2 regions of the Paenibacillus sp. FSL R5-0744 genome follow, and region 1 is predicted to be linked to the other one. Evidence: predicted binding sites of a transcription regulator. Region 1 holds the regulator's gene; the other holds the start of a gene.
What was found. The regulator Rex, encoded in region 1, represses fermentation and respiration genes when NADH is low (regulators of the CRP and FNR family bind a similar motif). The targets are predictions, from matches to a motif close to TTGTGAAATATTTCACAA.
Positions count from the first base shown of each region.

Region 2: the regulator Rex is predicted to act here: its motif matches at 3,518-3,535, upstream of scfA (six-cysteine ranthipeptide SCIFF).

Region 1 is NZ_CP150228.1:4,707,372-4,712,892, reverse strand. Features, by position in the region: gene dinG (ATP-dependent DNA helicase DinG) at 1-1,191, shown strand, start outside; gene MKY19_RS20800 (redox-sensing transcriptional repressor Rex) at 1,323-1,976, shown strand; gene MKY19_RS20795 (amidohydrolase) at 1,963-3,264, shown strand; gene MKY19_RS20790 (DUF5590 domain-containing protein) at 3,434-3,952, shown strand; gene MKY19_RS20785 (hypothetical protein) at 4,361-4,903, shown strand; gene MKY19_RS20780 (AAA family ATPase) at 4,896-5,521, shown strand, end outside.
Region 2 is NZ_CP150228.1:757,930-763,450, forward strand. Features, by position in the region: gene MKY19_RS03415 (DUF4855 domain-containing protein) at 1-2,234, shown strand, start outside; gene MKY19_RS03420 (hypothetical protein) at 2,510-3,079, shown strand; gene scfA (six-cysteine ranthipeptide SCIFF) at 3,561-3,710, shown strand; gene scfB (thioether cross-link-forming SCIFF peptide maturase) at 3,833-5,227, shown strand.

The sequences.
Region 1 (5,521 bases):
AGCGATGCAGCGGCGGGAGAAGCTGGCCAGTTAGTCATGCGGCTACTTCCTACCCGTAAACCGAAAGATTGGGATGAATTGGTTGCTTTAGAGAATACTATGAATCTGACATTAAGCGAAATTATCCGTAAAGGTGATAAAATGCTTAATGAGATGCGAGATCAAGAAGGTCAATCTTCCTCAGATAGCCTAGTTACCGATATTAGCGGCTTATTTAAGGATTTAGCTTCTATACGTGAGCAAGTACGGTTTTTTATGGGATTAAATGATGAGAATGTAGTATATTGGCTGGAGGCGAATGGAAATTATCGCAGTAAATCGCTACAGCTGTATGCCGTTCCTGTTGATGTTAGTACTCAGCTTAAGGAGCTGTTTTTCGACAAGAAGAAAAGTATCGTACTAACTTCGGCGACACTCTCTGTGGATAAATCTTTCCAGTTTATGATTGATAATCTCGGACTTAATGAAGCTGCGGAAGAGGGGCGTCTGATGACATCACTCCTGCCTTCTCCCTTTAAGTATCGGGAGCAGGCGCTGTTAGTTATTCCGCGGGATTTCCCAAGTGTGAAGGGGAGTGTAGGCGATGCCCGATTTGTCGATACACTCGTACAGTCACTAGCAGAAGCAGCTATTACAACACGTGGGCGGATGCTTGTCCTGTTTACTTCTTACAAGATGCTACGCCAGGTTTACGATCCTCTGAAAGAGGCTCTAGCCTCACAAGAGATCACGGTATTAGGTCAAGGCGTGGAGGGGGGCAGCCGTAGCAAGCTGATCCGCCGTTTTCAGGACAGTGCAGCTTCTGTACTGTTAGGAACAAGCAGCTTTTGGGAGGGTGTAGATATTCCAGGTGAAGCATTAACATGCTTGGCCATCGTGAGACTCCCATTTCAACCGCCAAACCACCCCCTAGCGGAAGCGAAGTCTGAGTTATTACAAGCCCAGAAAAAGAATCCGTTCATGAAGTTGTCTGTTCCTCAGGCGGTTATTCGCTTCAAGCAAGGATTTGGGAGGCTGGTACGGACAGCGCAAGATCGGGGTATTGTTATTGTGTATGACACAAGGGTGATCGAATCTCACTATGGGAAGTATTTCCTCTATTCGTTGCCTGGCCCGAAAATGGAGCATATGCTTACGGATCAAATGGTTCCTCGTATAGCGGAGTGGTTGGAAGACGGAGGCGTTTCTTGAAAAGAACGTCATCGATCTTATTAATCACTCTACAAGGAAGGGCGGTATAAGAATACCGCTCTTCCTTGAGACGAGGTGCAGATATTTCGATAGGATTTGAACAGAATATCACTTAAATTAGGAGGTAAATTATGAAATCGGATAAAATATCAGAAGCCGTTGTTCGCAGACTTCCTGTGTACTTGCGTTTCTTGAATGATCTCCAGAAACGTGAAATATTAACCGTTTCCTCACAAGAACTAGGACAAAAACTTGATTTGAATCCTGCTCAAATTCGTAAAGATTTAGCTTATTTTGGAGACTTTGGTAGAAAAGGTATCGGGTATGACGTAACTTATCTTATTGAAAAAATCCGTCATATTCTGAAGCTGGATCAACAATTGAATGTGGCTTTAGTAGGTGCTGGTAACCTTGGACATGCATTATCTAATTACAATGCTTATCTGAAAGATACTATGAAGATTACCGCTATATTTGACTCCTATGCACCTAAGGTAGGGCGGAAAATCAACTCTCTTACCGTTCAACCGATGGAGGAGCTTGGTCAGACGGTTCGTGAGCAAGGTATTCGAATTGGGATCATTACTGTGCCTGATTCAGAAGCGCAGAATGTAGCAGATATTCTCATTGAGTCTGGCATTGAGGCGATTTTGAATTTTGCACCAGTGATTCTAAAAACACCATCGAATATCCGTGTTCATGCTGCCGATTTTACAACGGATTTGCAAAGCCTTGCTTATTATTTGAAAGACGGAAAGGAAGAAAGCGGAAATGAAGAGCAGTAAAACGATTATTAAGGGCGGGCGTTTTCTTATTCCGGGAACGGATGAGCCGGTTCTGAGCGGATATATGACTATTGAAGATGATTTGATCACTTACATAGGAAAAGAAGAACCTTTAATGGAAGATGATGTGCAAGTTGTTGATGGCAGTCGTCTGCTGTTTATGCCAGGTCTGGTAAACACACATGGCCATGCCGCAATGTCATTGCTTCGTGGTTATGGAGATGATTTAGCACTTCAGGTGTGGCTTCAAGAGAAGATGTGGCCGATGGAAGCGAAATTCACTGGAGAAGATGTATACTGGGGAACCTCCTTGTCGGTACTGGAAATGCTAAAAGGTGGTACTACAACCTTCTTGGATATGTATGATCATATGGATCGAGTAGCAGAGGTAGTCGAATTATCAGGCATCCGTTCCGTACTGATGAGAGGCGTAATCGGATTATGCCCAGAGGAAGTACAAAATCACAAGCTTGCGGAAGCGATTTCTTTTGCACGAAATTGGCATGGTAAGGCTGATGGTAGAATTACGACGATGATCTCGCCACACGCCCCATATACTTGCCCACCGGACTTCTTTGTTAAGTTTGTACAAGCGGCACATGATTTGGATTTACCGATGCATACCCATATGTCCGAGACCAAACGCGAAGTGGAGCAGAATGTGGTGGATTACGGACTTCGGCCTGTAGCGCATTTAGAGAAGCTTGGAATGTTCACACGTCCGTCTATTGTTGCACATGGCGTTCATTTGAATGATGAAGAGATCGAGATACTGGCTCGTCATGATGTAGGCGTGTCTCATAACCCAGGAAGTAATCTGAAACTGGCTAGTGGAGTGGCTCGGGTTACGGATCTTCTAAAGGCTGGTGTGAAGGTGTCACTGGGTACAGATGGTGCGGCAAGCAATAATAACCTGGATATGTTTGAAGAGATGCGTCTTGCAGCCCTCATCCATAAAGGTGTAAGTGGTGATCCGACGGCTGTCCCAGCTCCGGAAGCGCTGCGTATAGCTACAGAGTATGGCGCAAAGTCTATCTTTTTAAATGATGTGGGTAGACTCGCTGTTGGCATGAAAGCGGACTTTATCGCGATTGATATAGACCAGCCGCATTTGCTACCACACACAGATCTGTTGTCTCATGCTGTATACTCTGCCAGCGCCAAGGACGTTGAGCATGTATGGGTGAATGGTAAACAGGTTGTAAAACATGGAGAATGTGTAACGCTAGATGAGGAAGCAATCCGTCGTAAGGCGCAAGAATTATTTGATGGACTGCTTAAACGATAGTCTAAGATCATAACGAATAACTGAAAGGCTGTGACTTTCTGCGATTGCAAAGTTACAGCCTTTTGTGTTTCTGATCATTAGATCATTGAATTGGATATGAAACTTTGGATAAACACACAGGTGTGTTATATAATCAAAAAAGATATATTACTAGAAAGGGAGCTGTACCTTGAAGAAAAGGAAAAAATGGATCCTCCTGGGGTCAGTTCTGATTCTGCTCCTTCTGTTCGGACTTATCCAGTTCTATGCTTATATTATGAAAGATCAATGGAACGAGCGAGATATCGCTAAGGATGTCGCTAAAACCAGTGCTGGTCTGACAGAGGTAACCAAAGCGCAGAAATCCGTGTGGGATGATAATGCGGTGTACTGGGTCTTAACAGGGAAGAATGAAGCCGGGACCGAGTTGATGGTTTGGGTACGTTTTACTGTAGACGGGAAGTTTGCTGAAGGAACCGACGCAGTATATGCTGAAGAACTAAGTAAAGGGACCTCTGAAGCGAAAATGCGTAGCCTTATAAAAGCCGATCTTCCGGACATCAGCATTGAGCGGTTGTTGCCAGGAGTATATAACGGGGAGTATGCTTGGCAGCTTTTTTATAAACAAAGCGGTCGATATTATTATCAATTTTATCGGTTCTCAGATGGGGCTCGAATGGGTGAAGGTTACAGTTTACCTAGCCGCTAAATTAAACAAAAGCATTATAGGAGAAACAAGCGGACCATTTATGGTTCGCTTGTTTTTTAAAATGACATATTATTTGATATACTATAAGTACACGAATTGTGATATACTATAAGAGTAGTTTTTATGTATTGGTATTTAAAGATTCATACGAAAAAAGGTCTGTTAGTTAAGAGTAACAGCCCTTTTTTTGTCGAATTAAATCAATAAATTTAATAAAATGGAAAGAATTAAAAAATAAAATTTTAAATATCTTCACACTTTTTTTCAATATAGTATATACACCTGTGATATACTACTGTTTGTAATTAGAACAGTGTTAGTAGAACGTCAGGCTCTGATGAGCTCTTAGCAGCTATGACTTTGGATCATTCTGTTTACATTTTTTCATCTTTGAGAGGAGGACGTTTCTTGAAATTACGTCTTGTACCTGTACTGATAACGTCTCTACTGTCGGCTATGCTATTATTCGGAGGATTCTTTTTATATCGTCAGTTTGCTTTACAGGAACCGCTCCAAAAGATTGTAACCGGATTTGAGGGAGTAAATACTTCACATATTAGTATTAACCGCGATGAGGTCACTTTGAAACTTGATTTGCAGCCGGGCACGAATTTACGTGATCTAGTATCGTATGTATCCAAAGAAGGAAAATCAGTGATTGAAGGACGTAAACTTAAACTCGATGTGGAGCAAAATTCAAGTGAACTATTGGATGATTACTGGGATAAAGCGATGTTCTCTGTAGCTGAAGCCATGGAGAGCCGTAAATATACGATTATACCTACAGAACTTGATAGATTGAAACAGCAAAATACGGAATTTAAAGATGTGATAGCATCTACTGATATCGACGACAACAATGTGTACGTAAGCTTGAGTAATGGAAAAGAAAGCAAATTTATTATTTTGCCGCGAAAACCTGCGACCTTGGGGGTATGGAATAATGCCTAAGTACCTTAAAGAAATTTTACTCGGATTTATTCCTGTGCTGTTTATTTTCATGGCTTTTTTAGGTATTAATATATTCCCGATTGTTATAGCAGCTGGAATGCTTACTGCATTACTTATAATTGCTCATTTGCGTGGCGGGCTTACGGTGAACGCTGGTGCGGGGAAGAAACGCCAGAAGGAAGGGCCTTCAAAGCTCACTTTTGAAGAAATTGGTGGGCAAGACAATGCGAAGCAAGAGCTTCGTGAGGCACTCGATTTTTTGATCCGGCACGAGGAGATTAGTAAATTTGGGATTCGTCCTTTGAAAGGGATTCTGCTCACTGGCCCTCCAGGAACAGGTAAGACCCTTATGGCCAGAGCAGCAGCGCATTATACAAACTCCGTATTCGTAGCTGCATCAGGTAGTGAATTTGTAGAAATGTATGTTGGTGTCGGGGCTGGTCGGATCCGCGATTTGTTCAAGGATGCTCGTAACCGTGCTGTTAAGGAGAACAAACAAAGTGCCATTATTTTTATTGATGAAATTGACGTTATTGGCGGTAAGCGCGAAGGCGGTCAGCAACGTGAATATGATCAGACCTTAAATCAGCTATTGACCGAGATGGATGGTATTTATAA
Region 2 (5,521 bases), 2.9 Mb from region 1:
GTATAGAGCATCTTGGACTTTTGTATAACGGGCAATATGCGAATGACTTAGGCATCTGGACAAAAGAACGGATCATTCCGAACATTAGTTATGTCGATAAGGACGGCAAGATTAAGGATCGACTCTTCGACGGCGTCCTGTATCTTGGCATTAACTCTCCAAATCCAGGTCGTGATTTCGGCGGGCGGGCTTATCTGGAAGATTGGCAATGGTATCTGGATAAGACCTTTGCGGTAGGCGGTGATATGGATGCGTTAAACGCAGCGGCTAAGGAAGTATCCGATGCGCTGAACGAGTCTGGCGTGAAGGAAAAGGTTGTCCTCATGATTCCGGATCCAGGTGAATCGATCACTAATTTCGGAGCTATTGAACAAGGTGGAGAATCGCTGAACTTCAATGATTCCGTTGGCAAAGAGAAAGCCCTTGCGAACCGTGAAAAAGCAGTTCAATGGTGGCTGCAGCAAGTCAAATCGAGATGGGAAGCAAAAGGTTACGCTAACCTCGAGCTTGTAGGTATGTACTGGTTCGAAGAGCAAATCAGCACAAGCCAATCCGGACCGGATCTGATCCGTTCGGTGAGCAGCACCCTGCATGACATGCAAATTAGCGGCAAGGACCTGAAGTTCTTCTGGATTCCGCACTTCTTCGCTTATAAAGCGTTCATGTGGAAGGATGTCGGCTTCGATGCGGTGACGATCCAACCGAACTACTTCTTCGAGCCGACGGATATCGAGCGCTTGGAGGATTCTGCGAATCTGGCGAAGCAGTATGGCATGTCCAATGAACTCGAGTTCGATGATCGGATGCTGACGGACGGCGTGTTCCGCGAGCGGTATATCGATTACTTGAACAGCGGTGCGAAGACAGGGCTTATGAAGGATGGCTTCAAATCGTATTACCAAGGCAACAATGCAGTCTATAACACCGCGGTAAGTAAAGATCCAGCGACACGCGTTCTTTACGACTGGCTGTATCAATTTGTTAAAGGAACGTATCAGATCAACGAGGCTCCGCCTTCCGAGGTAGACGTGCAGATGAACGGCAAGCCGTTCCAGAGCGGGATGAAGCTGCCCGATTCAGAATCCGTAGCCTTTACATGGAAGCTTAGAACTGATGATGGCCTGACGAAAGTGACGGCGACGTATGACGGCAAGCCTTATACAGCAGGTACCGTTATTCCGCTCGCAGGCAAGCTTGGCAAGCATGAGCTTAACATTACCGTTACGGCGGGGCATATGGTGACAAAGTCATATGTTATCGAAGCAACGACGAATGCATCTGGTATGAAAGCGTTAGTCGAGCGCTTCGAAAAAGCGAAGCAATTTACGAATTCTGCAACGGTGCGTTCTTTGAACAACTATTTGGAAATGATGAAGCGCTATGAAGGGAACGATGCAGCGCAAGTCACCAAGTATCTCCAAGGCTTTAACGCAAAGCTGGATGAATTCAAGAAGGTGGGTACGATAAAAGATGAGGCGTACAATACGCTGAAGGAAAGCGTCTATTACCTAATAGGCAATTTGGCGCAGAATAAAACGGTAGAAGCTTCGTCGACCGAAGGCAATAATGTGAATTATGCACCGGCTAAAGCCGTCGATGGATTCCCTGCTTCAAGATGGGCGAGCGAATACGTGGACAATACTTGGTTCCTGGTCGATCTCGATGAAGTGAAGGAAATGGATACGGTTCGAATCGATTGGGAATATGCTCGTGCCGATAAATACAAACTTCTTGTGTCGAACGATAAGCAGAACTGGATCAATGTCATGCCAAATGACGGAATTATTACCGCGCATGATGGCAAAGAAACGATTCAGTTCAACCCGGTCAAGGCAAGATACATGAAGTTACAAGGCATAAAAAGAGCAACCGATTACGGATATTCCATCTACGAGTTTGGTGTCTATAACCTCTCGGGCGCTGTAGACGTGAAGGGCATTGAGGGCATACAAGTAAAGGTTGACGAGGAAGCGAAAAAAGTAACGATTGATGGATTGCTAATGAATGGCGTCCTTACAAATGTGAAGTTGAAGGTGCTTGATCCGAAAGGCAAGGTTCAAATCGAAGATGAGACGAAGAGTACCGTCGCGGGAAGCTTCCAATTCACATTCAAACTTACGGGTAATTTAAAGGGAACCAATGAGGCGTATCTATCGACTGGCTATATGAGCGAGCCTGTAAAAGTGATCTTTGAATACTCAAAAGAAAACCCGGGTAAAGGTCACGATAAGTAATGGAGAAATAATCCATCCAAGCACGACCCGCGCTGAAACTTCCTGTACCGGTTATCGAATTATCTGTCCGAGGAAGACTTATAACCGAAGTAAAAACGTTTGAGGCGTAACATAACAAGCCGATTAGGTACCAGACCACGGGGTCTATACCTAATCGGCTTGTTTCTATGTACAGTATCAAGATATTATTCAGGTTTTAGTGGGATTGTATTATGTATTGTATAATAGAACGACTGCCTCAACAGGTATTTATAACATAAAACATAGGAGGATACATGTCCTGGAGCAAATTGAAGCAACAACTGGAGAGTTTTCTCTGTCCTGCGTTATACGGCAGGGTTGAATATCGCGCAAGCAGTTACCGTTATTTACCTGATAAATCAGGGAATTGTTATATTTCGGTAGATAAAAAGAACGTACTTAATATGAATGATAGAACTAGCTCAATTAGATGGTATCAGACGGAGCAGGAGATTAAGAATGATTCAGATCTTCAAATTCCTATCAACCATGAAGACATTGAAGCGGTTAGAAAAGATAGTAAGGGGATCATCCCGGAGGATCGGCTAATAGTCATTGCAAGAAGCAGAAAAATATCAGAAGTTGCAAAGGAGCTTTTGTCAGCACAGACATCATTAAGTAAATCGAACTTTATTGTTATAGCTACTAAGTATTTATCTATTTCCATAGAGGAGAGCTTAGAAAGCGACGATATCTTATTGAATATTCTAGCTTTAGTGGACAGACGAGTTGGGAAAAAGCGGATTTTAAACATGAGCGAGAAGATGAAGTTAAAGCATCCAAGTGTGCAATATTTTTATGAACTAAGGCGTAGTATATTATAAAAATAAATAACTTCATTGAATATTCAAGAAACACTCTCTACAAAAATCCCTAATTCTACGTGACTTCTTCCCACCATAACAATAGCCATGATAATGAGAGGGATGTTCGCATATGATGCATATGGAATCGGAGAGTGTCGCTCTACTGGTAAGGAAGGATACAGTGTTATGAGATCCTTATATTTATTGGACTTTGCGGACAAGTATGAGGAAAAATCGTTGTTAAAGAGATGGCATCATTGCCGTCTCTTTTTTGTTTCACTTTTTTAGTATTGCGCTGACTCTGGTTCCCGCTACCGCATCTTACGATCACAAGTATGAAGACTGCAGCAAAATTAGCGTTGATGCTTATGTTCGAGCTCTCTCTGCTCTGCACAGCTAGGTGACGGGAATCATAGACGTATTTGCGTGAGGTTGCTACGATGTTCCATGGAAATTAAGTGAAAGTGATCACAAGAAATTACAGAAGGAGTTATTTATCGTGAAAAGAATCGTAACACTGAGCACCCGCAAACTGATGGATACCGCAAAACACGGCGGATGCGGCGCATGCCAAACCTCTTGCCAGTCCGCTTGTAAAACTTCCTGCGGCGTTGCAAACCAGAAGTGTGAAAATGCAATGAACAGATAGGATTCGGAATGTTACCGCCCATTGCTCTGCTGATGGGCGGCTATTTTTAAGAAATGGATACTATCCCTAAAGGATGGCAAAGCCGTTTCTACTTGTGTGCAAAAGGAGCTTGATTAGTAAGTATGATTCATCAATATAAACTAAATGGATACAATATCGTGCTCGATACCTATAGTGGCTCGGTGCATGTTGTTGATGACCTAGCATATGAAATTATAGCGGATTATGAGAAAACTTCTGCCGAAAAAATCGTGACAACGCTGTTGGATAAATATAAAGATGATTCCAGCATTTCCGAGAGCGACATTCGAGAAACCATCGCGGATATCGAGGAACTTAAAAATGATGGACAGCTCTTTACAAAAGATGAGTATGAGAACCTCTCGCTCGATTTAAAAAAACGGAAAACTTATGTTAAGGCACTCTGCCTCAATGTTGCGCATACCTGTAATTTGTCATGCGACTATTGCTTCGCTAGCCAAGGGAAATACAACGGAGATAGGGCAATCATGAGCTATGAGGTTGGACAAAAAGCTATCGATTACCTGCTTGAAAATTCGGGTCATCATCGAAACCTGGACATCGACTTTTTCGGCGGGGAACCGCTCTTGGCTTGGAAAGTGGTTAAACAGATCGTAGCTTATGCAAGAAGCAAAGAACAAGAATACAAAAAGAAGTTCCGCTTCACCTTCACGACGAACGGGATGCTGCTGAACGATGAGGTCACCGAGTTTTTAAATCAGGAAATGTACAATGTCGTATTAAGCCTGGATGGAAGAAAAGAGGTTCATGACCGACTTCGCCAAACGGTTAACGGAAAAGGCAGCTACGATCATATTCTTCCGAAGTTCAAGGAATTCGTTCGTAAGCGCGGGGACCAAGAGTACTATGTTCGAGGAACTTACACTCGTAATAATGTCGATTTCACCAACGATATATTTCATATCGCAGACCTTGGTTTTGACAAGATCTCGATGGAACCAGTCATCTGTGATCCAAAGGAACCTTATGCACTTACCGAGGAGGACCTACCGGAGATATACAACCAGTACGAAATTCTCGCCAAGGAAATGATCGGTCGCGGTGAACAAGGCAAGGGGTTTACCTTTTATCACTACATGCTTGACCTCTCAGAAGGGCCTTGCATCCAGAAGAGAATCACTGGCTGTGGGTCAGGAACCGAATATCTTGCCGTCACCCCTTGGGGAGAGCTTTTTCCTTGCCACCAGTTCGTAGGGGATGAAGAGTATAGCATGGGGAACCTCTGGGATGGCATCACAAAACCTGAGCTGCAATGTCAATTCCAAGAGAGCAACTGCTACTCGAAGCCGGAATGTAAGGACTGCTGGGCTAAACTCTACTGCAGCGGTGGTTGTCCTGCCAATGCGCTGCACGCGACGGGTTCCCTGGTCGGAACCTATGACTTCAGCTGTGACGTCTTCCGCAAGAGGGTCGAATGTTCCATGATGGTGAAGGTTGATGAATCTATTAGAGCGATGGAAGGGCAATCTAGCTAGTTAACGTAACGGACGTATAAACTATAACCGAGAAATAGACACTTTTAAATAAAGTGCCTTTCTCGGTTTTTTTGTATTAACTAGAACTATGATCATAGATCGTCTTTTCCATCGGCAATCAGGATGAGGAATTCAAAATGTGACGGCCCAATCTGTTTAATAGACAGAGAGGGCTTTTTTAATGTGTGAATCTATGATTTTTTATTTTATCACAAATATATATGACTAAAGTCATATTAATTTCGTTATTTAGCGTATTTTTTTGTCGAAAAATAAACTATTTTCTAAGAAATG